DNA from 3 places in the Variovorax raffinosi genome. Region 2 is predicted to be linked to each of the others. Evidence: riboswitches for the same ligand, from Rfam matches in the RefSeq annotation. Region 2 holds a riboswitch; each other region holds the start of a gene.
The links. A riboswitch is a leader RNA that binds a small molecule or an ion and turns the genes downstream of it on or off. The one in region 2 is predicted to bind glycine.
Positions count from the first base shown of each region.

Region 1: another riboswitch for glycine. It lies ahead of ACSFB7_RS20190 (ABC transporter substrate-binding protein); the one in region 2 lies ahead of ACSFB7_RS08375 (D-amino acid dehydrogenase).
Region 3: another riboswitch for glycine. It lies ahead of gcvT (glycine cleavage system aminomethyltransferase GcvT); the one in region 2 lies ahead of ACSFB7_RS08375 (D-amino acid dehydrogenase).

Region 1 covers NZ_JBPJZR010000006.1:354,263-363,773, forward strand. The annotation lists gene ACSFB7_RS20165 (M20 aminoacylase family protein) at 1-155, opposite strand, end outside; gene ACSFB7_RS20170 (M81 family metallopeptidase) at 229-1,731, opposite strand; gene ACSFB7_RS20175 (dipeptide ABC transporter ATP-binding protein) at 1,770-3,389, opposite strand; gene ACSFB7_RS20180 (ABC transporter permease) at 3,393-4,340, opposite strand; gene ACSFB7_RS20185 (ABC transporter permease) at 4,361-5,302, opposite strand; gene ACSFB7_RS20190 (ABC transporter substrate-binding protein) at 5,328-6,893, opposite strand; glycine riboswitch at 7,086-7,210, opposite strand; gene ACSFB7_RS20195 (hypothetical protein) at 7,352-8,158, opposite strand; gene ACSFB7_RS20200 (ABC transporter ATP-binding protein) at 8,207-8,848, shown strand; gene ACSFB7_RS20205 (NADP-dependent isocitrate dehydrogenase) at 8,984-9,511, shown strand, end outside.
Region 2 covers NZ_JBPJZR010000002.1:490,578-500,088, reverse strand. The annotation lists gene ACSFB7_RS08390 (aminotransferase-like domain-containing protein) at 1-1,349, shown strand, start outside; gene ACSFB7_RS08385 (PhaM family polyhydroxyalkanoate granule multifunctional regulatory protein) at 1,449-2,201, shown strand; gene ACSFB7_RS08380 (FIST signal transduction protein) at 2,247-3,527, shown strand; gene ACSFB7_RS08375 (D-amino acid dehydrogenase) at 3,545-4,846, opposite strand; glycine riboswitch at 4,938-5,055, opposite strand; glycine riboswitch at 5,060-5,160, opposite strand; gene rfbB (dTDP-glucose 4,6-dehydratase) at 5,278-6,348, shown strand; gene rfbD (dTDP-4-dehydrorhamnose reductase) at 6,345-7,235, shown strand; gene rfbA (glucose-1-phosphate thymidylyltransferase RfbA) at 7,257-8,150, shown strand; gene rfbC (dTDP-4-dehydrorhamnose 3,5-epimerase) at 8,147-8,695, shown strand; gene ACSFB7_RS08350 (class I SAM-dependent methyltransferase) at 8,726-9,511, shown strand, end outside.
Region 3 covers NZ_JBPJZR010000001.1:1,130,379-1,139,889, forward strand. The annotation lists gene ACSFB7_RS05375 (MFS transporter) at 1-493, shown strand, start outside; gene ACSFB7_RS05380 (L,D-transpeptidase Cds6 family protein) at 581-1,096, shown strand; gene ACSFB7_RS05385 (hypothetical protein) at 1,209-1,772, shown strand; glycine riboswitch at 1,807-1,897, shown strand; glycine riboswitch at 1,910-2,021, shown strand; gene gcvT (glycine cleavage system aminomethyltransferase GcvT) at 2,069-3,241, shown strand; gene gcvH (glycine cleavage system protein GcvH) at 3,305-3,676, shown strand; gene gcvP (aminomethyl-transferring glycine dehydrogenase) at 3,728-6,637, shown strand; gene ACSFB7_RS05405 (Crp/Fnr family transcriptional regulator) at 6,657-7,388, shown strand; gene ACSFB7_RS05410 (alpha/beta fold hydrolase) at 7,331-8,929, opposite strand; gene ACSFB7_RS05415 (DUF3014 domain-containing protein) at 9,028-9,511, opposite strand, start outside.

The sequences.
Region 1 (9,511 bases), on a different contig from region 2:
AGGCCCGTCACGCCGAGCCCGCGCTCGACCTCGTAGCCCCAGGCCGCAAGGCGCTCGGCCACCAGGTCGCTGGTGCCGAACTCTTCGAAGCCAAGCTCGGGGTTCTGGTGGATCTGCTGGCGCACCGTGACGAACTCAGCGGCGTTCTTTCTCATGTACTCAAGATAGTGCTGTGCGTTCTGCGGCATCGTGTTCTCTGAGGTGGGAGGGGAAGAATCTGTCGATCAATCAGGGTTGCAGCGCCATCGTGGCGGGCAGCCGCGTCCAAGGCAGGTCGGCCGGATCGGCGGCCATCGGGCCCGGCGCCTTGGCGACCAGGATGCTGCTGGCAATGGGCGCGAAGTCGGCGCGAAAGTGCACCGAGCTTTTGTTGACCAGCAGCTTCATCGCCTCGGGCTCGATGCCCAGGTAGCGGAAGAACTCGCGGTCGAGCATCTGGCTCTTGCCGCTGGCCACGGCGATCCGCACACCGTCGATCTCCAGGCAGGCGCTCGGGCCGAGCGACACCACGCCGCCGCGCGACATCGGCCCCTTGCCCTGCACCTGCCCGTCGCTGAGCGCGGTCACGGTGAACAGGCCTTCGACCGGCGCGTCGCTGAACTGGCCGCCCCAGGTGGGCACCGAGGTGCCGAGCGCGATGCGGATCTGCGCGCCCACGCCGGCTTCATGCGCGGCGGCCGCGGCGGCCGGGTCGAACATCAGCCCCAGCGCCACCTTCCCCGGAAAGCGCTTGCCCGCGCCTTCGGCCAGCAGCGCATGCAGCATGCCGGTGGTGTTGCTGTCGGCGCCCGCGCCGGGGTTGTCCTGCGTGTCGGCAATGACGACCGGGCGGCTAGCACCCTCCGCCAGTTCCAGCGCCCGTGCCACCGCCACGCGCGGCGCCAGCACGTCGAGCCGCCATTGCGAGCGCGGCTGGTCGATGCGCTCATACAGCGTGGCCACGGCCGCGCCGGCGTCATCGCCATAGCCCCACACCACCGGGCCGCACTCGGCAATGTCGGCGGCCGGAAAGCCGGTGGCAAAGCTCAGCACCGCGTCGTGCTGCGCGTCGAGTTCCTTCAACAGTCCGTACACCGATGCGGCCGGCTCGATCATGGTCGACTGCACGTTCAGCGGCAGCAGGAAGCTGAGCCGCCGCGCATGCAGCGGCTCGCGCGAACCGCGCGCCACGCGGCGCTCCAGCAGCGTCGCGGCGAGCCGGCCGGTGTCGGCCATGTCGATGTGCGGGTAGGTGCGGTAGGTGGCCAGCGCATCGGCCTCGGCCAGCATCTGTGCGGTGATGTTGCCGTGCAGGTCCAGGCTCGCGACGATGGGCACGTCGGGCCCGACGTGCATGCGGATGCGCGCGATCAGTTCGCCTTCGGGGTCTTCCAGGTGCTCGGTCACGGCCGCGCCGTGCAGGTCGAGGTAGACCGCGTCGATGCCGCCGTCGGCCAGCGCGGCGGCCAGGTCTTCGATGATGGCGGCCGAGATGCGCTCGAAGGCGTCTTCGGTCACGTGCGCCGAGGGCGTGGCGCCGGCCCAGGCCGAGGGCACCAGCGACCAGCCCTTCTCGCGCGCCGCGTCGATGAAGCCGCCGACGGGAATGTTCCTGCCCGCGTAGGCCTCGACGATGGCGGCACCGCGCCGGTACGGCGGAAAGCTCGAGCCCGCGTTGAACGCGGCCCAATCGGCCTTGCTGGGCGCGAAGGTGTTGGTCTCGTGCTGGAAACCGGCGATGAAGACTTTCATGGCATCCTTTTTTTCATTGGCGTGGGAACGAAGAAATTTCAGCTGCGCGCAAAGGCGAAGTCGCGACCGGGCGCGGCAGCCAGCAGTTTGCGCGTGTATTCGTGTTGGGGTGCGAAGAACACGTCGCGCACTTCGCCGCGCTCGACGATTTCACCCTGGCTCATCACGATCACGCTGTCGCAGATCTGACTGGCCACGCGCAGGTCGTGGGTGATGAAGAGAATGCCGATCTTCAGCCGCTGCTGAATCTCGTCGAGCAGCCGCAGGATCTGCGCCTGCACCGACACGTCGAGCGCCGACACGGCCTCGTCGGCAATCAGCACCTGCGGGTCGCAGGCCAGTGCGCGCGCAATCGAGATGCGCTGGCGCTGCCCGCCCGAGAATTCGCTCGGGTAGCGGCGCAACGCGTCGGGCGACAGCCGCACCAGCCGCATCAGCTCTTCGGCGCGCGCCCAGGCCTTGTCGTGCGGCATGCCGAAGTTGACCGGCCCTTCGACGATGGACGCGCCCACGGTCTGCCTCGGATTGAGCGAGCGGTACGGGTCTTGAAAGATCACCTGCACCGTGCGGCGAAACGGCGACAGCGCGCGCCCCCTGGCATGCGCCACCGAGCGGCCATCGGCAAAGATGTCGCCCGAGGTCGGGTCGATCAGCCGCGCGATGCAGCGCGCCACCGTCGACTTGCCCGAGCCCGATTCGCCCACGATGCCCACGGTTTCGCCGGGCCGCACCGCCAGCGAAACGTCGCGCGCCGCCTTCACCGTGCGGCGCTTGCCGGGCCATGCGCCCGTGACGTAGGTCTTGCAGATGTTCACGGCGTTGAGCAGCGGGTAGGCATCCGCGACCGGCGGGCGCTTGTGCGCGCACAGCTCGGGCACCGCATCGAGCAGCATCTTTGTGTAGGGCTCGCGCGGCGCCGTGAGCACCGCCATCTTGTCGCCCTTCTCGATCATGGCGCCGAGCTGCAGCACCACCACCTCGTCGGCAATCTCTGCCACCACGCCGAAATCGTGCGTGATGAAGAGCACGGCCGTGCCGTTCTCGGTCTGCAGCTCGAGGATGAGCTTGAGGATCTCGGCCTGCGTCGTCACGTCGAGCGCGGTGGTCGGCTCGTCGCAGATCAGCAGCGCGGGCTTGAGGATCAGCGCCATCGCGATCACGATGCGCTGGCGCTGCCCGCCCGAGAGCTGGTGCGGGTACGACGCGAAGATGCGCTCGGGCTCCGGCAGCCGCACGCGCGCCATGATCGCCAGGATCTTCTGCCGCCGCTCGGCCGCGCCCATGTGCACGTGCTGCGCCAGCATTTCGTCGATCTGCGCGCCGCAGGTCATGACGGGGTTGAGCGCGGTCATCGGCTCCTGGAACACCATCGCCATCGACGGGCCGCGCAACTGGCGCAGGCGCGAGGCCGGCGCGGCGAGCAGGTTCTCGTCCTGCAATTCGATGGTGCCGCGCACCGGCACGAGGCCCGATGGCAGCAGGCCCATCACCGCATTGGCAATGACCGACTTGCCCGAGCCCGATTCGCCGAGCAGGCAGACGATCTTGCCGGGTGGCACGTCGAAGGAAACCTTGTCGACCGCATGCGGCCGGTCGCCGCCGCGCGGCAATGCGATGGCGAGGTCGCGCACGGAAAGCACGGGGGCTTGTGGCGTCATGGCTCAGCCTCCGCGCTTGTTGAACTTGGGGTCGAGCGTGTCGCGCAGCCCGTCGCCCAGGATGTTCACGGCCAGCACCGTGAGCGCCAGGAAGATGCCCGGAAACAGCACGTTGTGCGGGTACTGGTTGAACTGCGCGCGGCCCTCCGCCATGATGTTTCCCCAGGTCGCCATGTCCGCCGGCAGGCCCACGCCGAGGAAGGACAGGATGGCCTCCACCAGGATCGCCGAGGCGCACACATAGGTGGCCTGGATGATCAGCGGCGCAATCGCATTCGGCAGGATGTGCCGCACGAGGATCTTCCAGGTCGGCGTGTCGAGCGCAATCGCGGCTTCCACATACGGCTCTTCGCGCACCGTGAGCACCACCGAGCGCACCAGCCGCGCCACGCGCGGAATCTCGGGCACCGCGATGGCCACCACCACGGTGAGCAGCGTGCCGCCGAACAGCGCCACGAGGCTGATCGCGAACAGGATGCCGGGGATGGCCATGACGCCGTCCATCAGCCGCATGATCACGCCGTCGATGCGCCGGAAGTAGCCGCCCAGCAGGCCCACGAGCATGCCGAACACCATGGCGAGCGCGGCCACGGCAATGCCCACCGTGAGCGACACGCGCGCGCCATACAGCGTGCGGCTCCAGATGTCGCGCCCGAGGCTGTCGGTGCCCATCACGAACAGGTGCTCGAAGGTGTCGCCGGCCAGGCTGTTGAACTCGCCGCGCGTGCCGGGCATGAGGTTGCCGCTGCCGGGGTCGATGGCCGTCGGGTCGATGGTGCCGAGCCACGGCGCGGCCAGCGACATCAGCACGAGCAGCAGCAACACGCTGCCGCCCGCGCGCACCGACCAGTCGGCCAGGATGCGCTTGAACAGCGAGCGCCGTTGCGGTGGCGCGAGCGCTTCGATGGCGATGTCTGGCGCCGCGGCAAGGGGAAGGGTCGAATCGGTCATGGTGTTTCCGTTCACGTCGTTCAGTAGCGGATGCGGGGGTCGAACACCAGGTAGCTCACATCGATCAGCAGATTGATGAGCACATAGATGACGGAAAAGAACAGCGTGATGCCCTGGATCAGCGGAAAGTCGCGCGACAGCACCGCATCGACCGTGAGCTGCCCGAGCCCCGGAATGGCGAACACCGTTTCGGTGACCACCACGCCGCCGATCAGCAACGCGATGCCGATGCCAATGACCGTGACGATGGGAATGGCCGCGTTGGCGAGCGCGTGGCGCATCAGCAGCCGCGTCTCGGAGATGCCCTTGGCGCGCGCGGTGCGGATGTAGTCCTCGGTCATCGCCTCGGCCACAGCCGCGCGCGTGACGCGCGCGATCAGCGCCACGTAGATGATCGACAGCGTGACCGACGGCAGGATCAGGTGCTTGATCCACAGCCAGGGCCCCTGGCTCAGCCGCTGGTAGCCCTGCACCGGCAGCCACTGCAGGTGCAGCGCGAAGATCCAGATGAGCACGTAGCCGATCACGAACGCGGGTATCGAAAAGCCCATGACCGAGAAGCCCATGAGCATGCGGTCGAGCCAGCCGCCGTGGCGCCATGCGGCGATCACGCCGAGCGGCACCGCGATGAGGATGGTCGCCACCAGCGTCACGGCCGCGAGCGACACCGTGGCCTCGATGCGCTGGCCGATCAGCTCCACCACCGTCTTCTTCATGAAGTACGACTCGCCCAGGTTGCCCTGCAGCAGTTGCGCGCTCCAGTGGAAGAACTGCACCGGCAGCGACTGGTTGAGCCCCAGCTGCTCGCGCACCCGGGCGATGTTCTCGCTGGTGCCGCTGTCGCCCACGATGGCGGCGGCCGGGTCGCCGGGCGCGAGCCGCAGCATCAGGAACACGATGAGCGCGACGATGACGAGCACCGGCACGGTCGAGAGAATGCGGCGTGCAAGAAAGAGCAGCATGGGTGACTCCCTGATTCGAGCCGCGTCAGTTCTTCTTCAGGTTCCAGAACACGGCCACCGGCGAACGCACCACGCCGCTCACCACGCCCTTGCGGTAGGCCGTGAGCGGCTTGTATTCGCCGATGGGCGCGTAGATGCCGGTGTCGTACACGCGCTGCTGGATGGCGGTGGCCAGTTCCTTGCGCTTGGGTTCCTCACTGCTGGCGAGGAAGTCGGACTTGAGCTGCTCCAGCTTGTCGTCGGTGGCCCAGCCGAACCAGCCTTTTTCGCCATTGCCCGTGAGCGGCGCGAAGAACATCGGGTTCATGTTGTCGGCAATGCCCCAGCCGGTGATGAAGAGGTTCCAGCCGCCATTGGCCACCGGGTCTTTCTTGGCGCGGCGCGTGACCAGCGTGGGCCAGTCCATCGACTGCATGTCGACGTTGAAGCCGGCCTGCTTGAGCAGTTGCGCCATCACCGGCGGAAACTTGTTGAGCACCGCGAAGTCGGCCGGGTACATCAGCACCACGGGCTTGCCGTCATAGCCCGCTTCCTTGAGCAGCGCCTTGGCTTTCTCGAACTGCGGCTTGCCGGTGAAGTAGCCGGTCTTGTCGGACGCGAAGGCCGAGCCGCAGGGGTAGATGGAAGCGCAGCTGTTGTACAGCTCCTTGTGCACGAGCTGGGCGCGCATCAGCGCCTCCTGGTTGATGGCCATGAAGGCGGCCTGCGCGATCTTCGGGTTGTCGAAAGGCGGGATCAGGTGGTTCAGGTGCAGCGCGAACGAGCCCTTCGACACGGGGCTGTCGAGCGTGATGGCGGGGTTGTTCTTGAGCGCGGTGTACTGCTCGGACGGCACCCACTCGATCATGTCGACCTCGCCGTTGGCCAGCGCATTGGCCTGGGTCTGTGCGTCCTTCAGGACGATCCATTCCATGCGATCGACGTACACGTTCTTGCCGCCGGCCGTGCCGGAAGGCGCCTCGGCGCGCGGCACGTATTTGGTGTTCTTCAGGTAGACGATCTTTTCGCCGGGGCGGTATTCGTCCTTCTTGAAGATGTAGGGGCCGGAGCCGGTGGCGTCGTCGATCTGCTTGTCGGCCGGCGTGGCGGCCACGCGCGCCGGCATGATGAAGGGCGGGTTCGACGAAGGCTTGCTCAGCGCATCGAGCACCATGCCGAAGGGCTCCTTGAAGACGAACCTGAAGCTGTTGGCATCGACCGCCTCGGTCTTGTCCATGGCGGCGAACATCTTCTGGCCCAGGCCGTCGCGCTGGCCCCATCGCTTGAGCGAGGCGAGCACGTCGTCGGAGGTGACCGGCTTGCCGTCATGGAAGGCGAGGCCCTTGCGCAGCGTGAAGTTCCAGGTCTTGCCGTCGGCGCTGGTGGTGTACTTGTCGACCATCTGCGGGAGCACCTTGCCGCGTTCGTCCACGCCGAAGAGCGTGTCGTAGACCATGTAGCCGTGGTTGCGCGTGACGAAGGCGGTGGTCCAGATCGGGTCGAGGATCTTCAGGTCGGACTGCGGCACCAGGCGCAGCACCTTGCCCGCGTCCTGCGCGAAGCTGCTCGCCGAAGCGGCGGCGAACAGCGCGCCCGCAAGGATCGTTGTCATCAGGGATTTTCTAGACAGCATGCTTCAGTTCTCCGGTGAAAGAAATGGGGAAGGTGTGAACGTGAAAAGGCTTCGGCCACGCGCGGGCCACCGCCACGGCAAGGCCGATGGCAGGGACGCGCGAGGCGCTCGGATGGAAGTCATGGACACAGGCTCCGGAAGCGAACAAGGACACGCCGCGCGTTGGCGCGGGGTGCCCCTGCTGTCCTTTGGCCTGAGAGATTCACCATGCGCGCACATCGCACATGGCTTGCCCCTTCGGCGGCTGCCCTCGGCACCTTGAACGGCGCCGGGCAACGCTCTCCAGCGTTAGAAAAAATCCAGTCTTGGGACCTGAGCGTTCTGGGCTATCGCCTTCGGTAATGCACTAACTCGAAGCATCGAGCCGGCATTTCTCCTGGATCAGTTTCTCTAAGCAGTTTGCGTGCCACTCGGGCTGGGTAGTACGTCGAAAAAAACTACTGCAGACCGCCGCCGCAGAAGCCGGGCTTCTCGGTCGAGTCGTCGGTGAAGCTGACGGTGGTGCGCTTGTTCGCGCTGGGGCCGGTGTGCGCGGGCCAGTCGCTTTGCAGCCATGTGTAGCGCCACACATAAGGCCCGCCGGCCTTGGCGGGCTCGTCGTAGGCGATGCGCAGGCTGCCCCGGCTTTCGTCCTGGCAGTGCTTCGATGTCTTGTATTCCTTCTCGCTGAAGCAGGCTCGGATCGACTGCGAGCACCAGTACGGAATACCTTCGTGCGCGGCCTTGGCCGGCTGCCCGGCGGGTGTGTCGAGCGGCACGAAATCGGCGGTGACATACGAAGCACCACCGCCCGAATAGCTCTCGGACTGGCGCTGCGTCACGGCCACGGCCCATCGGCCTTCGGCCAGCGGATACAGCGCCGGCGCGAGCGTGAGATACACCTCGGGGTCACCACTCTTGCGGTCCTGCTGCAGCGAGCCCACGTAGGTCGAGAAGTCGTGCAGGCGATCGAGCTGCCAGGTGGCGTTGGCGGCGTCGCGCTTCAGGCGCGCCATGGCCAGGGGCTTTTCCGAAATGACCATGTAGTCGTCGCTCGCGCCACCGCGCGGCCGGTGCAGCGTCAGCGCCTTGGCGTCGCAGGGCTGGGGCAGCAAGGCGCACAGATGGGCGCGCCAGTCGGCATCGACAGACTCCGGCGCCTTGACCGCGACGAAGACCTGCGCCGAAGGCGCGGCCACGGCGGGGCCCGCGAGCCCCAGGGCGACGAGCCATGTGCCGGCGCCGATGGTGAGGAGTTTTTTCATGCGCGAATGGTAGCCAGCCGCCTCAGCCCGATGGGTTAAAACCGGCGCGTGAATACGACCGCCTCTCCCCTCCCCCTTCTCCAGATCCAGGACCTCGGCTTCGCCTATCCGGGTCAACCCGCACTCGCCGCCGGCTGGAACGCCGCCATCGGCCCGGGTGTCACGCTCTTGTACGGCGACACCGGCACCGGCAAGTCCGCGCTGCTCCAGGTGATCGCGGGGACGCTGCCCGCCACCGGCCGGTTGACGGCGGCCGGCGCGCGCCTGGACAACGCACCCGAGGCCTATCGCCAGAACGTGTTCTTCGTCGACCCGACGACGGACCGGTTCAACGAGGTCACGCCCCGGGAATGCACGGCCACCCTGAACAAGGGCAACCCGCATTTCAGCGAAGAAAAATGGCAGGCCCTGGTCGAAGGCTTCGCCCTGGCGCCGCACCTGGACAAGAAGATGTACATGCTCTCGACGGGTTCGAAGCGCAAGGTCTGGATGGCGGCCGGGCTGGCGTCGGGGCGTCCGCTGCTCCTGCTGGACGAGCCCACGGCCGGGCTGGATGCCGCCTCGATCCGCTGCCTGTGGGCCACGCTCGCCGGCTTTTCCGGGCAAACCGCGCAGGCCGTGCTGGTCGCCAGCGCCGCGCGCATCGACACGGTCCCGCTGGCGGCTTCCATCGACTTGCCACTGCATTGACACAGGCCGTCGCGGGGTGATCCGGCCGTGAAATGCCATCTCACCCGCGCGCCCGGCGACAATCGGCGGTTCCGGCGGTCAGATCCCGCCTGAACTCCCTGCCACCCGACAACACAGCATTACGGAAGCAAGCGCATGAGCTCGAAGCAACCCACCATCGTCTACACCCTGACCGACGAGGCGCCCCTGCTGGCGACCTACGCGTTTTTGCCCATCATCCGCGCCTTCACCCACCCGGCCGGCATCGACGTGACCACCAGCGACATCTCCGTCGCGGCCCGCATCCTGGGCGAGTTCCCCGAATTCCTCGGCGACGACCAGAAGGTGCCTGACAACCTCTCCGAACTGGGCAAGCTCACGCTCAAGCCCGAAGCCAACATCATCAAGCTGCCCAACATCAGCGCCTCGGTGTCCCAGCTCAAGTCGGCCATCAAGGAACTGCAGGACAAGGGCTACAAGATCCCCGACTACCCCGAGAACCCGACCACGGACGAAGCCAAGGACATCCGCGCGCGCTACAACAAGTGCACCGGCAGCGCGGTGAACCCCGTGCTGCGCGAAGGCAACTCCGACCGCCGCGCGCCCAACGCGGTGAAGGAATACGCGCGCAAGAACCCGCACAGCATGGCCGACTGGAGCCAGGCCTCGCGCTCGCACGTCTCG
Region 2 (9,511 bases):
CCCGCCTGCTGCCGCCCGGTGCCCGCCTGCCGTCGGTGCGCGAGTGCGCGCGGCAGCAGGGCGTGAGCCCCTACACGGTGGTCGCGGCGTATGACCAGTTGCTGGCGCAGGGGCTGGTCGAGGCCCGCCGGCAGCGCGGCTTCTATGTGCGGGACTCGGCCTCTGCCCAGGACCAGCGCGCCCCGATGAACGCCGCGCCCATGGCCACGCCGATGATGGCCTCGCGCGTGCCGGCCGATGCGAGTTCGCTGATCCGCAGCATGTTCCACCGTCCGAGCGACAAGCCGCAGCCGGGCATGGGCCTGTTTCCGCCGGACTGGATGACGTCGACCTTCATGCCCACGGCCGTGCGGCGCATGACCAGTACAGCCGCGCTGCAGGAGCTGTCGCTGCAGTACGGCGAGCCGGCCGGCGACATGGGCTTGCGCCGCAGCCTGTCGCAGAAGTTGGTGGGCATCAACGTGCCGGCCTCGCCCGACCAGATCATCACCACCATCGGCGCCACGCATGCGCTGGACGTGGTGAGTCGCGCGCTGCTGCGCGCGGGCGATCCGGTGATGGTCGAGGAGCCGGGCTGGGCGCTCGAATTCGCGCGGCTCGAAGCGCTGGGCATGCGCATATTGCCGGTGCCGCGCCGCGCCGACGGGCCCGACCTGGAGGTGATGGCGCAGTACTGCAAGCTGCACAGCCCCAAGCTGTTCGTGAGCGTGAGCGTGCTGCACAACCCGACCGGCTACAGCCTGACGCCGGGCAGCGCGCACCGCGTGCTGAAGCTGGCGAACGAGCACGACTTCCACATCGTCGAGGACGACACCTACAGCCACCTCGCGCCCGAGCACGCCACGCGGCTGAGCGCGCTCGACGGGCTGCAGCGCACCATCTACGTCAGCGGCTTCGCGAAGATCCTGGCGCCCAACTGGCGCATCGGCTTCCTTGCCGCACCGCCCGCGCTGAAAGAGCGGCTGCTCGAAACCAAGCTGCTGGCCACGCTGACATCGCCCACGCTGTTCGAGCGGGCCTTGTCGTGGTGCATCGACCAGGGGCAGTTGCGCCGGCATTCGGAGCGGGTGCGCATCCGGCTCGACGGGGCGCGGGTGCGCACGGTGAAGCTGGCGATGTCGCACGGCTGCACCTTCGCGTCGGAGCCGGCGGGGCTGTTCGGCTGGGTCGACACGGGCGTCGACACGGACGCGCTGACCCAGCGCATGCTTGACCAGGGCTACCTGCTGGCGCCGGGCTCGCTGTTCCATGCGCGGCGTCCGCCCAGCACCATGATGCGGATCAACTTCGCGACCTCGCAGGACGCCACGTTCTGGAAAGTTTTCAGCAAGGTTCGCAGCGAGCTTTGAGGGGTTGTGGGTGGGTAGGGGTTCGGTTCAGGCCGGACCCAAGGCCGAAGGCTTGGAGTAAGCTGGCAACACAAGAAAACCCACCCGGAGACATCCTGCATGAGCAACGCCAGCCAACCCTTTGCCTTCAGTCAATTCGTTCCCGGATTCGACTTCTTGAAGAACCTCGCCGGGGGCGCCGCTGCGGGTGCCGGCGCCGGCGCGGTGCCCGGGATTCCGAGCCTTGCGAGCTGGGTCGCACCCACGCTGAGCGTGGAAGAGGTCGACAAGCGCATCCAGGAACTCAAGACCGTCCAGTACTGGCTCGAACAGAACGGCCATGCGCTCAAGGCAACGATCCAGGCGCTCGAAGTGCAGAAGATGACGCTGTCGACCCTGCGCGGCATGAACGTGCGGATGGAAGACATCGCCAGCGCGTTCACCAAGCAGGCGGCTGCCATGGCGCCGGCACCTGCGGCGGCTGCTGCCGCGGCAACACCCGAGCCCGAACCGGCCGAAGTCGAGGACGACGCCGAGCCTGAAGAGGCACCGTCGCCGAAAAAGCCGCGCAGCAAGCCGGCCTCGGCCAAGGCCGGCGCCGCCGCCGATGGCGCGGGTGTGGTCGATCCGATGCAGTGGTGGGGCTCGCTCACCGAACAGTTCCAGCAGATCGCCAGCTCGGCACTGCAGGACGCGGCCCAGCTCAAGGTGCCAGCCATGGCCCAGCCGCTGGCCGACGTGGTCGGCAAGGTGATGGGCAAGCCGCCAGCGGCAGCCCGCAAGCCTGCCGCTGCCGCGAAGAAGACGGCGGCACCCGCCGCCAAAAAGAAGACGTCGACCGCCGCGCGCAAGCGAACCACCAGCCGGCGCTGACGTCATACACCTATATTTTTTGAAGAGAACGGGTCGGCACGCATCATGAAGTTGTTTCCCTCTGGTCATGCCACCCATCCGCAATGGCGCATGGCGGCCGGCCTCGTGCTGGCCCAGTTGCGCGCGCAGATGGCGCTGCCCGACTACGCGTCGTCGCCGACGCTCGGGCTGCTCTACATCACCGACCACTATGCGAGCGAGGCGCAGGAAATCCTCGACCACCTGAGCGCCGAGCTGCCCGAGGTGACCGACTGGTCGGGCACCGTCGGCATCGGCGTGTCGGCCAACAACGCCGAGTACTTCGACGAGCCCGGCATGAGCCTGATGCTCTGCGCCTTGCCGAGCGACCAGTACCGGGTGTTCTCGGGCGTGGCGCCGCTGGGCAACTCCGAAATGAGCGGCTTCGAGGCGCACACCGCGCTCGTGCACGCCGACCCGGCCACGCCCGACCTGCCGGAGCTGATCGCCGAGATGGCGGGCCGCACCGACACCAGCTACCTGTTCGGCGGACTCTCTTCGGGCCGGGGCAGCGCGCTGCAGTTCGCGGTGGGCGGCAACGGCAACATCCGCGGCCACGGCGCGGCGGGTGGCGTGTTTTCGGGCGGCCTGTCGGGCGTGGTGTTCGGCGAGGGCGTGCGGCTGGTGTCGCGCGTCACGCAGGGCTGCCAGCCGCTGCGTTCGGGCGCCGTGCGCGAGCGCGAGATCACCGAGGCCGACGGCAACCTGCTGCTCAAGCTCGACGGGGAGCCCGCGCTTGACGTGCTGCTGGCCGATCTGCAGGTATCGCTCGATCGGCCGCAGGAAGCTATCGACGCGGTGCGCAGCACGCTGGTTGGCCTGGCCGATGCGGGCAGCGACGGCATCCGTCGCACCGGCGACCTGGGCGCCGATGTGCTGGTGCGCCACATCATCGGCCTGGACCCGACGCGGCGCGGCATTGCGATTGCGGACAACGCTGAAGCGGGCATGCGGCTGACCTTCTGCCGCCGCAACGCGCAGGCCGCGCGTGCGGACCTGATGCGCATCTGCGCGGAAATCCGTGAAGAGCTGGAGCCGGAAGAGCAGACGCTGGCCACCGCGCGCGCGGTCGCGGCGGGTGAAGCCGAAGCGGCACCGCACCCGGCGCGGCGCATCGCGGGGGCGGTGTATGTGAGCTGTTCAGGGCGCGGCGGGCCGCACTTCGGCGCTCCCGGCGCCGAACTGCAGATCGTGCGCCACGCGCTGGGCGACGTGCCACTGGTCGGGTTCTTCGCGGCGGGCGAGATCGCCCGGCACCATCTGTATGGGTATACGGGTGTGCTGACGGTGTTCACCGGCAACGACTGAGCCGGCGAAGAAGGCGCTCAGGCCGGCTGCAGTGTGCGCGGCTGAGGCGCGGGCATGCCGGTGAACGCGAAATCGACCTCGGGCACCAGCCCGCTCACGATCCGCGCGATCGACTTGCCCGAGCCGCAGGCGTGCGTCCAGCCGAGCGTGCCGTGGCCGGTGTTCAGGTACAGGTTCGGCAGTTTGGTCTTGCCGATCAACGGCACGTTGCTCGGCGTGGCGGGGCGCAGGCCGGTCCAGAACTGCGCCTGCGTGGTGTCACCGGCGCCGGGGAACAGTTCTTCGACGCGCCGCACGATGGCTTCGCAGCGCACGCGGTTCAGGTCGCGGTCGTAGCCGTTGAGTTCGGCCGTGCCGGCGATGCGCAGGCGGTCGCCCGATTCGGAGGTGTAGCGCGAGAACACGAGCTTGAATTCGTCGTCGGTCAGCGAGACCTGGTGGGCCTTGGAGGCGTCCTTCACCGGCAGCGTCACCGAATAGCCCTTGGCCGGGTAGATCGGCAGGCGGATGCCCAGCGGCGCGGCGTAGAGTGGGCTGAGCGAACCCATCGCGAGCACGAAGGCGTCGCCGCGGATGCGCTGGAAGCGGCCTTCTGCGTCGGTGGCTTCGACGTGGTCGATGGTGCCGCCGGCCTCGCGCAGGGCGGTCACTGTGTGGCTCATCAGGAACTTGACGCCGGCTGCGGCGGCCAGGCCCACGAGTTCGCGCGCGAAGCGGTTGGCGTCACCCGATTCGTCTTCGGCCGTGTAGGTGGCGCCGGCCAGCTTCGGACGGATGTGGGCGAGGGCGGGCTCGAGCTTCACGGCTTCGTCGGCGGAGATCACGAGACGTTCGCAGCCCAGGGCGCGCATTTGCTCGGCGGGCTTGAGGGCGCCGTCGAATTCTTTTTGCGTCGTATAGAAATGCAGGATGCCCTGGGTGCGCTGGTCGTAGTTCAGGCCGGTGTCGCGGCGTAACTGCTGCAACGTGTCGCGGCTGTAGGTGCCCAGGCGAACGATCTGTTCGATGTTGTGCCGGGTGCGCGCCGGCGTGCATTCGCGCAGGAACTGCAGGCCCCAGAGCCACTGGCGCATGTCGGCGCGGATGCGGAACAGCAGCGGGGCGTCTTCCTTGCCCAACCATTGCAGCACCTTGAGCGGCGCGCTCGGGTTGGCCCAGGGTTCGGCGTGGCTGACCGAGATCTGCCCGCCGTTGGCGAAGCTGGTTTCGGCGGCGGGCGTGGCCTGCCGGTCGATGACGGTCACTTCGTGGCCGAGTTGCTGGAGGTAGTAAGCCGAGGTCACGCCGAGCAGGCCGGCGCCAAGAACGATCACGCGCATTTCAAGTACCTTTGAGGTTGCAGCGCTTGAATGGCGGGCGTGGTGTGCTATTGAATCAATAGCAAGCAACCGGACGACCGCCGTCCAAGTTGCCGCTCCCCCTGTCCTCGGTACCTGAGAGATTCACCCTGCTGCACCCGCAGCGGGTTTGCTCCTTCGGTGCACCACCGCCATGTTCAGTGGGGTGGTGGCTCTCCAGACGGCTGTATCAGTTGGTGCAGTACAGATCCCTTGTTCGGACCGACCTGAGCGTTTATGGGAGTTTGCGCCTTCGGTAGGGCCACCGGGGTGGCCCGCTCTCCTGCAGTGGGGGCGATTGTAGGCGGGGCTTACACGGACGCCAACTCCGCGATTTCAGCCTGTCTGGCCGATGGGATAATCGCCCGTTGATTTGTCACGGGGCAAATCGTTCCACAACAACAGGGGACCCCATGATTCTGGTTACCGGCGGCGCTGGCTTCATTGGCGCCAATTTCGTACTCGACTGGATCGCGAACAGCGACGAGCCGGTCGTGAACCTCGACAAACTGACCTACGCGGGCAATCTCGAGACGCTCGCGTCGCTCAAGGGCAACCCGAATCACATCTTCGTGCAGGGCGACATCGGCGATAGCGCGCTGCTCGACCGCCTGCTGGCAGAGCACAAGCCGCGCGCCGTGGTGAACTTCGCCGCCGAGTCGCATGTCGACCGCTCGATCCATGGTCCGGAAGACTTCGTCCAGACCAACGTGCTCGGCACCTTCCGCCTGCTCGAATCCGTGCGTGGTTTCTGGAGCGCGCTGCCGGCCGACCAGAAGGCCGCCTTCCGCTTCCTGCACGTGTCGACCGACGAGGTCTACGGCTCGCTCTCCAAGACCGACCCGGCCTTCACCGAAGAGAACAAGTACGAGCCCAACAGCCCGTACTCGGCCAGCAAGGCCGCCAGCGACCACCTCGTGCGCGCCTGGCACCACACCTACGGCCTGCCGGTGCTGACCACCAACTGCTCGAACAACTACGGCCCGTTCCACTTCCCCGAGAAGCTGATCCCGCTGATGATCGTCAACGCACTGGCCGGCAAGCCGCTGCCCGTGTATGGCGACGGCATGCAGGTGCGCGATTGGCTCTACGTGAAGGACCACTGCAGCGCCATCCGCCGCGTGCTCGAGGCCGGCAAGCTCGGCGAGACCTACAACGTGGGCGGCTGGAACGAGAAGCCCAACATCGAGATCGTCAACACCGTGTGCGCACTGCTCGACGAGTTGCGCCCCAAGGCCGACGGCAAGCCGTACAAGGAACAGATCACCTACGTCACCGACCGCCCGGGCCACGACCGTCGCTATGCCATCGATGCGCGCAAGATCGAGCGCGAACTCGGCTGGAAGCCAGCAGACACCTTCGACACCGGCATTCGCAAGACCGTCGAGTGGTACCTCGCGAACAGCGAGTGGGTGCGCAATGTGCAAAGCGGCGCGTACCGTGAATGGGTGGAGAAGCAGTACGACGCGAAGGCTGCGGCATGAAGTTGCTGCTGCTGGGCAAGGGTGGGCAGGTCGGCTGGGAACTGCAGCGCAGCCTGGCGCCGTTGGGTGAATTGGTCGCGCTCGATTTCGACAGCACGGATTTCAATGCCGACTTCAGCCGTCCCGAGGAACTGGCCGAAACGGTGCTCAACGTGCGTCCTGACGTGGTCGTTAATGCAGCGGCGCATACCGCTGTCGACAAGGCCGAGAGCGAGCCCGACTTTGCGCGCAAGCTGAATGCCACGTCGCCGGGCGTGGTGGCCGAGGCCGCGCAGCAGATCGGTGCGCTGATGGTTCACTACTCCACCGACTACGTCTTCGACGGCAGTGGCAGCAAGCCCTGGAGGGAAGACGACGCAACCGGGCCGCTCAGCGTGTATGGGCAGACCAAGCTCGAAGGCGAGCAACTGGTGGCTGCGCACTGCGCGAAGCACCTGATCTTTCGCACGAGCTGGGTTTATGCCGCGCGCGGCGGCAACTTTGCCAAGACGATGCTGCGGCTCGCCAAGGAACGCGATCGACTGACCGTCATCGACGACCAGTTCGGCGCGCCGACCGGTGCCGAGTTGCTGGCCGACGTGACGGCGCACGCCATTCGCGCGACGTTGCAGGATCCGGCCAAGGCGGGTCTCTATCACGTGATCGCGGGCGGCGAGACATCGTGGTACGGCTACGCGAGATTCGTGCTCGAGATGGCGCAGCAGGCCGGCGTCGAACTCAAGGCCGGGCCGCAGGCTGTCGAAGCCGTACCCACCAGCGCGTTCCCGACGCCCGCCACGCGGCCGCACAACTCGCGCCTTGACACCACCAAGCTGCAGACGACCTTCGGACTGCGCCTGCCACCCTGGCAGGAAGGCGTCGCGCGCATGCTGCGCGAGACGCTCTGAGATTCACACGAGAAGAAACGCATGACCACAACGCAACGCAAAGGCATCATCCTGGCCGGTGGCTCGGGCACTCGCCTGCACCCCGCGACATTGGCGCTCAGCAAGCAACTGCTGCCGGTGTACGACAAGCCGATGATCTACTACCCGCTCAGCACGCTGATGCTGGGCGGCATGCGCGACATCCTGATCATCAGCACGCCGCAGGACACGCCGCGGTTTCAGCAGTTGCTGGGGGATGGGAGTCAGTGGGGCATCAACCTGCAGTACGCGATACAGCCGAGCCCTGATGGACTGGCACAGGCGTTCATCATCGGGGACAAGTTCGTGGGGAACGACCCCAGTGCGCTGGTGCTGGGTGACAACATTTTCTACGGCCATGACTTCGTTCACCTGCTTGCCGATGCAGATGCAAAGCCATCGGGCGCGACCGTGTTTGCCTATCATGTGCAGGACCCGGAGCGCTATGGCGTGGTCGCGTTCGATGCCAAGGGCAAGGCCAGCAGCATCGAAGAAAAGCCGCTGAAGCCGAAGAGCAGCTATGCGGTGACGGGGCTGTACTTCTACGACAACCAGGTTGTCGATATCGCCAAGGCAGTGAAGCCCAGTGCGCGTGGCGAGCTGGAAATCACGGCAGTCAACCAGGAGTATCTTGATCGCGATCAACTGAACGTGCAGATCATGCAGCGCGGCTATGCGTGGCTCGATACGGGCACGCACGACAGTTTGCTTGAAGCGGGTCAATTCATCGCGACGTTGGAACATCGGCAGGGGTTGAAAATCGCCTGCCCGGAAGAGATTTCTTGGCGCAATGGCTTTATCACCACGGAGCAGCTCGAGAAACTTGCTGCCCCGCTGGAAAAAAGCGGCTACGGCAAGTACCTCAAGCATCTGCTAAGTGACGAGGTTCGATCGTGAAAGTAACGCGGACTGCTATCCCTGATGTGCTGGTGATCGAGCCAAAGGTGTTCGGTGACGCACGAGGCTTCTTTTTCGAGAGCTTCAATCAAAAGGCTTTCGACGAAGCGGTGGGCGAGCACATCGACTTCGTTCAGGACAATCACTCCCGCTCGGCGAAAGGGGTGCTGCGTGGCCTGCATTATCAGATTCAACAACCGCAGGGCAAGCTGGTACGCGTGGTGAAAGGGGCCGTGTTCGACGTGGCTGTGGACATCCGCAAGTCGTCACCAACTTTTGGCAAGTGGGTGGGCGTTGAGTTGAGTGAGGAAAACCACAAGCAACTGTGGGTTCCGGAAGGATTCGCACACGGTTTTTTTGTGCTGAGCGAGATGGCGGAGTTTCTTTACAAGACCACAGACTACTACGCCCCGTCACATGAGCGCGCAATCATCTGGGCCGATAGCGACCTGGCGATCGAGTGGCCAAATGTCGACTCCCTCCCCCAGTTGTCGACGAAGGATGCTCGCGCGGCGACTCTGCGTTCAGCCGAGCTGTTTGAATGATTTTTGTATTCCAAGAAGGCTAAACCTCGCATGTTGAATTTCACCGGTGAACGGTTCATTCCCACCGAAACGGGCGAGATCCGTTACGAACATATGCACCGGTATGGGTGGGCGCAATCGCTTTGTGCGGGGCGGCATGTGCTAGACATTGCCTGTGGCGAGGGCTATGGCTCTGCGTTGCTTGCGCACGTCGCAAGTTCGGTTGTCGGTGTGGACATTTCGAACGAAGCGGTCGCACATGCCCGACAGCGCTACGCTGCACAAACCAATCTGCGCTTCATGCAGGGCAGTGCGACTGCCATTCCTCTGGAGGATGCGAGTGTCGACGTCGCCGTGTCTTTCGAGACGCTCGAACACCTCGCGGAACAGGAAGAAATGCTCGGGGAGCTGCGGCGCGTCTTGAAGCCTTCGGGAATTCTGATCATCTCGTCGCCTAACAAGAAGGTCTATTCGGACGAGCGCAACTATGTGAACGAGTTTCACGTTAAGGAGCTGTACTTCGACGAACTCGATGCACTGCTCCATCGTTTCTTCCCCGCCAACCGGTACTTTGCCCAGCGCTTCCTGACTGCGTCGGCGTTATTTCCCCTTGAAGGGATTCCCGCTGAGGGCTACGAGGCGTTGCTCCTGGCGGGCGGCGAGTTGAAGGCGCAGACCCAAAGCGCCGATCGCGCAATGTATTTCGTCGCCATTTGTGCTGCGAGTGAAGACCTGCTGCCGCTATTGGGTGCCAACCTGTTTGCGGAGGCCGGAAATGATCTGTATGGAGAACAACAGAAGGTCATGAACTGGGCTTCCGGATTGCACAAGGAGCAT
Region 3 (9,511 bases), on a different contig from region 2:
TGACCTGCATGGCACCTCCTTCCAGGGCGCAGCGGCACTCACCTGCTTCACCGCCGCGGGCGCGGTGGGCGTGCTGCTCGGCGGCTGGCTCGGCGACCGGCTCGGGCGCATGGGCACCATCCGCAGCGGCTACCTGCTGGCATTGCCGGCCCTTGCATGCCTGGTGCTCGCGCCGACGGCCGGCTGGGCGCTGGTCTGCACCGCGCTGCTCGGCCTGGCGATGTTCCTGCCGTTCGCGGCACAGGTCACGCTGGCGCAGGACTACCTGCCGCGCAACCCGGCCACGGCCAGCGGCATCACGCTCGGGCTGGCGCTGTCGGTGGGCGGGCTGGTGTCGCCGCTGTTCGGCATGCTGTCGGATGCGCGCGGCCTGGGTGTCACGCTGACGGCAGTGCTCTGCGTGCTGTGCGTCGCGACGGTGCTGGCCTTGCGGCTGCGCAACCGGCCACCGGTGATCGCGCCGGCCGACCTCGAAGGGGCCGCGACCGCCTGAACGGGCGTCGATTCGGTCCGGGGCGGGTTCGCTGCCAGAATCGGCGTCGCTTTCAACGCTGATAACTGACAAAGAGGGAACCGCGCCATGAATCGATTCGTCACCTGTCTTCTTGCCGGGGGCCTGCTGTCCACGGCGGCCTTTGCCGCCACGCCGGCAGCGACCACCACGCCGCCGGCCGCACCGGCAACGCCTGCGGCAGCCACACCGGCACCGCCGCCCGCACCGGCGCCAGCCGCAGCACCTGCGGCGGCACCCAATGCCGGCATCGCCGAAGTGGAAACCGCCGTGCGTGCCTGGGCCGCCGCCTGGTCCGCCCGCGACGTGGACCGCTACCTTGCCGCCTATGCGCCGGACTTCACGCCGGCCCGCAACCAGGACCGCAAGCGCTGGGAGGCCGAGCGCCGCACCCGCATCACGGGCAAGTCGAAGATCAGCGTGACCATCGACGACCTGGTGATCAGCGTCAGCGGCCAGACCGCCAGCGCCCGCTTCAAGCAGGTCTACCGCGCCGACAAGCTGAACCACACCGACCGCAAGACGCTGGAGTTGCAACGCGTGGGCAACCAGTGGCTGATCCGCAAGGAAAGCATCGGCGCCTGACCTGCGCCCAGAGGCCTGTTGGCGATTTGTCCCTGTAAGTGAAACAGGTTCATGAAGATGTCACCGCCAGCCACGATGCTGCAGCCCTCGATCTCCGAAAGCTGTGGCTGCCATGTTTCCCACCAAGACCGACAAGGCGCGCGACGAACTCCAGGGCGGCCAGCGCACGCTCAGCCAGCGTGAGCGCGCGCTGCTGCTGATGGCCGACGGTCGGCGCTCGCTGACCGACTTCAGCCCGCTGTTCACGAACCGGGGCGAAGCCGAGCAGGCGATCCATGCCCTGGTGCAGCGGGGCTATCTGGAAGACCCGCAAGCCGCCGCCATGGCCGCCGCGCAAGCGGCGGCACAGGCTGCAGCGGCCGCGCAACCCGCGCCGCTGCCCGCCGCCGAGCCGATCCACATCGCGACCTCCACCGACACCTTCGACGGCAAGCGTTCGCTGGCGACCACGCGCATGTTTTTGTTCGACATCTGCGAGCGCATGTTCGTGCGGCGCGACCCCAAGTTCGCGCTGCAGATGCGCGACGCCCTGCGCGAAGCCCGCGACCGCGAGGCCATGCTGACCATCGCCGCGCTGATGCTCAGCGAAATCGAGAAAAGCGCCGGGGCGGAACGGGCCGAATCGCTGCGCGAGCGCATCGACAAACTGTTGCCTCCGGCCGAGGTCGTGCACTGAAGCCCGAAGCCGCGGCCCGCGCGATCCACTACACTCGCCCGGGTCAGGAGAGAGCCCCGCGCGACGGGGCCGCCGAAGGCGCAGGGGTTTCCCGAACGCTCAGGCAAAAGGACTGACAAGGCGCCGGTGCAAACCGGCGTTTCCTTGCTGGAGAGAGGCCATTGCATGCATGCATTGCACCGGCCCACCGAAGGAGCAAACCCCGATCGTGGGGCGAATCTCTCAGGTAAAGAGGACAGCAGGGGTAGCCCGTGGCGTTGCAGCCATGGATTTCGACTGCCCCTTTGGAGTGCCTCCTGGTGACTTCCTCCGCTTCCGCCGCCCCACTTCTCAAGACGCCGCTCTACGACCTGCACGTGGAGCTTGGCGCCCGCATGGTTCCGTTTGCCGGCTACTCGATGCCGGTGCAATACCCCGCCGGCCTGATGGCCGAGCACAAGCACACGCGCGATGCGGCCGGCCTGTTCGACATCTCGCACATGGGCCAGTTGCGGCTGGTCGGGCCCGACGCGGCCGCCGCCTTCGAGACCCTGATGCCCGTCGACGTGATCGACCTGCCCGCCGGCAAGCAGCGCTACGGCCTGCTGCTGAACGACGACGGCGGCATCCTCGACGACCTGATGTTCTTCAACGAAGGCAACGGCTCGATCTTCGTGATCGTGAACGGCGCCTGCAAGGTCGATGACATCGCCCACATCCAGCGCCGGATCGGCGCGCGCTGCGAGGTTCAACCGCTGCCCGACCACGCCCTGCTCGCGCTGCAGGGCCCGCAGGCCGCCGCCACGCTGGCGCGGCTGTCGCCCGGCATCGAGCGCTTCGTGTTCATGACCGGCGGCGCGGTGCAGATCGGCGGCATTGCCGCCTTCGTCACCCGCAGCGGCTACACCGGCGAAGACGGCTTCGAGATCTCGGTGGCCGCCAAGGACGCCGACGCCCTCGCCCGCCTGCTGCTGGCCCAGCCCGAAGTGAAACCCATCGGCCTGGGCGCACGCAATTCGCTGCGGCTCGAAGCCGGCCTGTGCCTGTACGGCAACGACATCGACACCACCACCACGCCGGTCGAGGCCTCGCTGAACTGGGCGATGCAGAAGGTGCGCCGCGCGGGCGGTGCGCGCGAAGGCGGCTTTCCGGGCGCGGCAAAGATCCTGGCGCAGCTCGCCGCCGCCACCGCTGGCGCCGCCGGCCACACCGACCACGACACGCTCAAGCGCAAGCGCGTCGGCCTTGTCGCCCTCGAACGCATCCCGGTGCGCGACGGTACGCTGCTGCAGTCCTTCGAGGGCCAGGACATCGGCGTCGTCACCAGCGGCCTGCTCGGCCCGACGGCCGACCGCTGCATCGCCATGGGCTATGTGGCCACCGCCTTCGCCGAACCCGGCACGCGCGTGCAGGCCATCGTGCGCGGCAAGCCCGTGCCGATGGAAGTCTCGACCATGCCTTTCGTGCCCACCCGCTACTACCGCGGCTGAGCAACGGCAGACCCGGCTAGGCTCTGCACCCCGATCATCATTTTTTCCACGAGGAGTTTTCTCATGAGCATCAAGTACACCAAGGACCACGAATGGGTGTCGACCGAGGGCGGTGCCGTCACCGTCGGCATCACCGTGCACGCGCAGGATGCGCTGGGCGACGTGGTGTTCGTCGACCTGCCTGAAGTCGGCAAGACCTTCGCGCAAGGCGAAGTTGCCGGCGTCGTCGAATCGGTGAAAGCCGCCGCCGACGTGTTCATGCCCGTGTCGGGCGAGATCATCGAAGTCAACGAAGCGCTGCGCGCCGACCCGTCGCTGGCCAACAGCGACCCGCTGGCCAGCGGCTGGTTCTTCAAGGTCAAGCTGAGCGAGCCCGCGCAGCTCGACGCGCTGCTCGACGCCGCCACTTACGACAAGTTCGCCGCCGAATCCTGATCCGCTGAGTTCTTCAGCCACCTTCCTTCTTCTCCCCAAGCCTTCACCGCCATGCCGATTCCCGCCCTTCCCTCTTTGCAAGAACTAGAGAACGCCGAAGAATTCCTCGCCCGCCACATCGGTATCGATGCAGCGGACGAGGCGCGCATGCTGCCGGTGATCGGCTCGGAAACGCGCGCGGAACTCATCGACGGCATCGTGCCCGCGGCCATCCGCCGCGCACGGCCGATGCGCCTGCCCGCACCGGTGACCGAAGCCGATGCGCTGGCCGAACTGAAGGCGCTGGCGTCGAAGAACAAGGTGTTCAAGAGCTTCATCGGCCAGGGCTACTACGGCACGCACACGCCCGGCGTGATCCTGCGCAACGTGCTTGAAAACCCCGCCTGGTACACCGCCTACACGCCCTACCAGGCCGAGATTTCGCAGGGCCGCATGGAAGCCCTGCTCAACTTCCAGACGATGGTATGCGACCTCACGGGCATGGCCATCGCCAACGCATCGATGCTCGACGAAGCCACGGCCGCCGCCGAGGCGATGACGCTGGCCAAGCGCAGCGTGAAGAGCAAAAGCAACGTCTTCCTGGTGTCGGGCGACTGCCATCCGCAGACCATCGAAGTCATCAAGACGCGCGCCGCGCCGCTGGGCATCGAGGTCAAGGTCAGCACCGTGTCGGAAACGCTGCCGCACCTGATGGTGAGCGGCGCCTTCTTCGGCGTGCTCGCGCAGTACCCCGCCACCACCGGCCATGTGCACGACCTGCGCCCGCTCGCGGGCCATGCGCACCAGTGCGACGCCGCCTTCATCGTCGCGGCCGACCTGCTGGCGCTGACCTTGCTCGCGCCTCCGGGTGAATGGGACGCCGACATCGTCTGCGGCACCACGCAGCGCTTCGGCATGCCGCTGTGCAACGGTGGCCCGCACGCCGCCTACCTGGCCTGCCGCGATTCGTTCAAGCGCTCGCTGCCGGGCCGCCTCGTCGGCGTGAGTGTCGACACGCACGGCCAACCCGCCTATCGCCTGGCACTGCAAACGCGGGAGCAGCACATCCGCCGCGAAAAAGCCACGTCCAACATCTGTACCGCGCAGGTGCTGCCGGCCGTCGTCGCCAGCATGTACGCCGTGTACCACGGGCCCGATGGCCTGACGCGCATCGCGCAGCGCGTGGCCGCGCTCACCGCCATCCTGGCGCAAGGCCTCGTGCAAATGGGCCGCGAGCCGGTCAACAGCACCGCCTTCGACTCGCTGACGATCCGCACCGGCGACGACACGCCGAAGATCATCGAACGCGCCTACGCCGCCGGCGTCAACCTGCGCCAGCGCCTGCAGCAGCACCTGGGCATTTCGCTCGACGAGACCAGCACGCGCGCCGACGTCGAAACACTGTGGGCGCTGTTCGTTCCAGTCGGCACGCCGATGCCGCGCTTCGACGACCTCGCCGGCAACGCCACGCCGCTGATCCCCGAAGACCTGCGCCGCACCAGCGCGTTTCTCACGCACCCGGTGTTCAACACGCACAAGAGCGAAACCGCGATGCTGCGCTACATCCGCAGCCTGTCCGACAAGGACCTCGCGCTCGACCGCAGCATGATCCCGCTGGGCAGCTGCACGATGAAGCTCAACGCGACCAGCGAGATGATTCCGATCACCTGGCCCGAGTTCGCGAACATCCACCCGTTCGCGCCGGCCGACCAGCTCCAGGGCTATGCGCAGCTCGATGCGCAACTGCGCGCCTGGCTGTGCGAGGCAACCGGCTATGCGGGCATCAGCCTGCAGCCCAACGCCGGTTCGCAAGGCGAGTACGCCGGCCTGCTGGCCATCCGCTCCTTCCACGAAGCCAAGGGCCAGGGCCATCGCAATATCTGCCTGATTCCGTCGTCGGCCCACGGCACCAACCCCGCGAGCGCGCAGATGGTGGGCCTGCAGGTGGTGGTGACGGCCTGCGATGCGCAGGGCAACGTCGACATGGACGACCTGAAGCGTGCCTGCGAAAAGCACAGCGCCCACCTGGCGGCCGTGATGATCACCTACCCGAGCACGCACGGCGTGTTCGAGACCCGCGTGAAAGAGCTGTGCGAGCTGGTGCATGAACACGGCGGCCGCGTGTACGTCGATGGCGCCAACATGAACGCGCTGGTCGGCGTGGCCGCGCCAGGCGAGTTCGGCGGCGACGTGAGCCACCTGAACCTGCACAAGACCTTCTGCATTCCGCACGGCGGTGGCGGCCCCGGCGTCGGCCCGGTGTGCGTGGTCGAAGACCTCGTGCCCTACCTGCCGGGCCATGCAACGGCCGGCGTGGCATCGCACGGCGTGGGCGCCGTGTCTGCCGCACCGCTGGGCAACGCGGCCGTGCTGCCGATCAGCTGGATGTACTGCCGCATGATGGGCGCCAAGGGCCTGCAGGCCGCGACCGAAACCGCCATCCTGAGCGCCAACTACATCAGCGCGCGCCTGAAGGACCACTACCCCACGCTGTACGCGAGCCCCAACGGCCATGTTGCGCACGAGTGCATCCTGGACCTGCGCCCGCTCAAAGACACCAGCGGCGTGACCGCCGAAGACGTGGCCAAGCGCCTGATCGACTACGGCTTCCACGCGCCCACACTGAGCTTCCCCGTGCCCGGTACGCTGATGGTCGAGCCGACCGAGAGCGAGCCGCTGGCCGAACTCGACCGCTTCATCGACGCGATGATCGCCATTCGCGGCGAGATCCGCCGCATCGAAGAAGGCGTGTGGCCGAAGGAAGACAACCCGCTCAAGCATGCGCCGCACACCGCGGCCAGCCTGCTCGGCACCGAGTGGTCGCATCCGTACTCGCGCGAACTCGGCGCGTTCCCGCTGGCCGAACTCAAGCTGGCCAAGTACTGGCCGCCGATCGGCCGCGTCGACAACGTGTATGGCGACCGCAACCTGTTCTGCAGTTGCGTGCCGGTGGGCGACTACAAGGAAACCGAAGAAGCCTGACGCCGGCGGCGGCTGGCGCATGAACCCGGAGGAAGTCGCATCGCTCAAGTCGCGCTGGCGCGGCTGCGTGTGGGCCCACACGCTGAGCGATGCCGAAGGCGCCGCGCTGCTGCCTCAGTTGCGCTTCATCGAACTGGCCGCGGGCCAGCCGATCTGGCACCGTGGCGACGCGGCCGACTGCTGGGTCGGCATGGGGCGCGGCAGCATGAAGCTGTGCACCACCTCGGCCTCAGGCAAGGCCGTGACCTTCATGGGGCAGGCCTTCAGTTGGGTCGGCGAGGTCGAACTGATCCGCGACGTGCCGCGCATCTGCGACGCGGTCGCGCTGTCGGACGCTGTGATCATCAAGATGCCCAAGGCCGCGTTCTTCCACCTGCTGGAGAGCAACCCCGCCTTCAACCGCTTCGTGCTGCGGTTGCTGAGCGAGCGGCTGACGCAGTCGATGGCCGTCACGCTGTCCGACCGCACGCTGGACCCTGTCGCCAAGGTGGCGCAGAGCCTGGCCTCGCTGTTCAGCCCTTCCGCCTTTCCGCCGCGCTCGCTGGAGCTGCAGGTGTCGCAGGCGGAGCTGGCGATCTACTGCAACATGTCGCGCTCGCGCCTGAACGCGGCGCTGCGGCAGTTGGAGGCCGAAGGGCTGCTCACGCTCGGCTATCAGGTCGTCACGCTCACGCGGCTCGATGCGCTGCGTGACTACTGCGGCGCTGCGTCGGTGACCAGCGGCAACCACACCCGGCCCGAGACCGCATAGGCATTGCCGGCGACGATGCCGGCCACCGGCGCGCCCGACGTGGGCGCCCAGCCGTACTGCGGATGCGTCGCGAACAGCGCCACGCCCAGCTCGTCGCCCGGCTGCATGCGCGCAGCCACGCCACCGAGCGCAATGCGCTGGCGGCCCGGCGGCACGGGCACCACCTGATCGGACAGCAGCACCACCTGATCGGACAGCAGCACCACCTCGCCGCCGCGCTTGCGCAGCGCAAGGCCCACCAGCGCCACACCCGGGCCGGCCTTGCCCTGCACGTCGAGTTCGGCTTCGGGCACGCCGGCCAGCACCGCACTGGCACCCTGCCGCGCCAACACATCGGCCGGCAGCGCAACGAACCGGGGGCCGGCCATGCCGGCGGGCACATCGGTCAACGGCAGCGCTGCACCGACCTGCGCTGCGACAGGCACCGCGCCTTGATAAGCCGAGCCGTCGTCCAGTGCGATGCATGTGGCCGGTACCGACGACAGCCCTGCGGCCGCGTCGCGCAGCTTGGCATCGAGCCAGGTCGCCATCGCCTCCATCGCGTCGAGATTGCCGCAGCGCGCCGGCTTCTCGCGCTGCCCCGCGCGCGGGTTCACATGGCCCGAGCGCAGCACCATCAGCCGCACGTCGCCGCCGCCGGATTTGAGGTAGCGCCAGTTGCGCAGGCCGTCGCCCATGTCGAACAGCACGTCTTCGCTGGCCTGCACGACCAGCGCATCGACACGCCGCACCGGCTGCCCGGCCCAGCTCGCACCCGAAGGGCCGTGCGCCTGATAGGCGTCGCGCAGGCGCGGTGCGTCGGCACCGAGGTCGGACCATGCCCAGGCGCCCGGCTTGGGCGCCTGCTCGCACAGGGGCCGCAGCAGGCCACCGTCGCGCACCTTGCCGCGCTGGGCCATGAAGCATTCGAACTGCACGAAGCCCTCTTTCAACACGCCCTGGGGTGCGAGCGAATGCTGCAGGTCGTACCAGGTCATCGACGGAATCACCGTGGTGATGCGCGGCTCCAGTTGCGCGAGCTGCATCTGGTAGCCGCCACCGTACGAGCCACCGATGCTGCCGATGCGCGAATGCCCGTCCACGCCCTTGCGCAGCGGCAGCTCGCGCTCGGCCCAGTCGATCAGGCTGCGGATGTCGGCAATCTCGGCCTGCGGGTCCATGATGCGGCTGTCGCCGCCGCTGTCGCCATGGCCCCGGTGGTCGAAGCTGATGACGGCATAGCCGTGCTCCACCAGCGTGGGCACCAGCCGGTCGAGCCGCGACCAGTAGCTCGCGGCCGGGTCGGTGTCGCGTGGCGGCATCGCCTGCAGGCGACCGAGCCCGAAGCCGCTCGCATGCAGCACCAGCGGATAGCCGCCTTCAGGCTTGCGATCGGGCAGGAAGAGCGTGAACGCGACCTTGGTACCTGTGGCACCGTTCGCCAGCGGATCGGCCACCGGCGACTGCGTGGAAAGCTGCTGCACGGTGGCCGCCTGCGCGCAGGGCGCCGTGCCGAAAAGAACCGCCGCGCTCAGTGCCGCGGCCCGGATGATGGCCTTCATTTCTTGTTCCTCGTTGCGTGTCTCGAAGCACGCGACTCTAGGAACGAAGGCGGCGGCCAATTGTCCCGGCGGGAACAAAGGCCGGCGTCAATCCGGCACTACTGCTGCTTCTTCTTTTTGGCGATGTCGGCCGTGGCGATCTGCTGGCGCAGCCCACGCAGGCTGGCCTTCACCTTGCGCTCGTTCTCCGGGCCCATGCGCACCATGATCTTCTGGCCCGACGACAGCGATTCGAGCTTGGGATCGACATACTCGTAGCGCACCCACGGCCGCGTCGAAGGCACGTCGCCCTTCACCTCGATCAACCGCACCTGCACCGGGCCCGAGGGCTCGGGTGCCTGCAGCAGGTGGTCGATGACCGCGATGAGCCGGTCGTTGAAGTAGCGCCCCGGGTAGCCCAGCTCTTCATACGCCTGCTGGAACAGCGGATAGAGCTTGGCGTACACCGCCGCCGCCTTGGCCGGATCGACCGACTCGGCCAGCAGCACGATGCCGTTGTAGCGCGCGGCATTGTTGGCCGCGATGGTCTGCGTGCCTCCTTGCGGGCCTTCGGTGATGAAGCGCTGGCCCGTCGGCTGCACC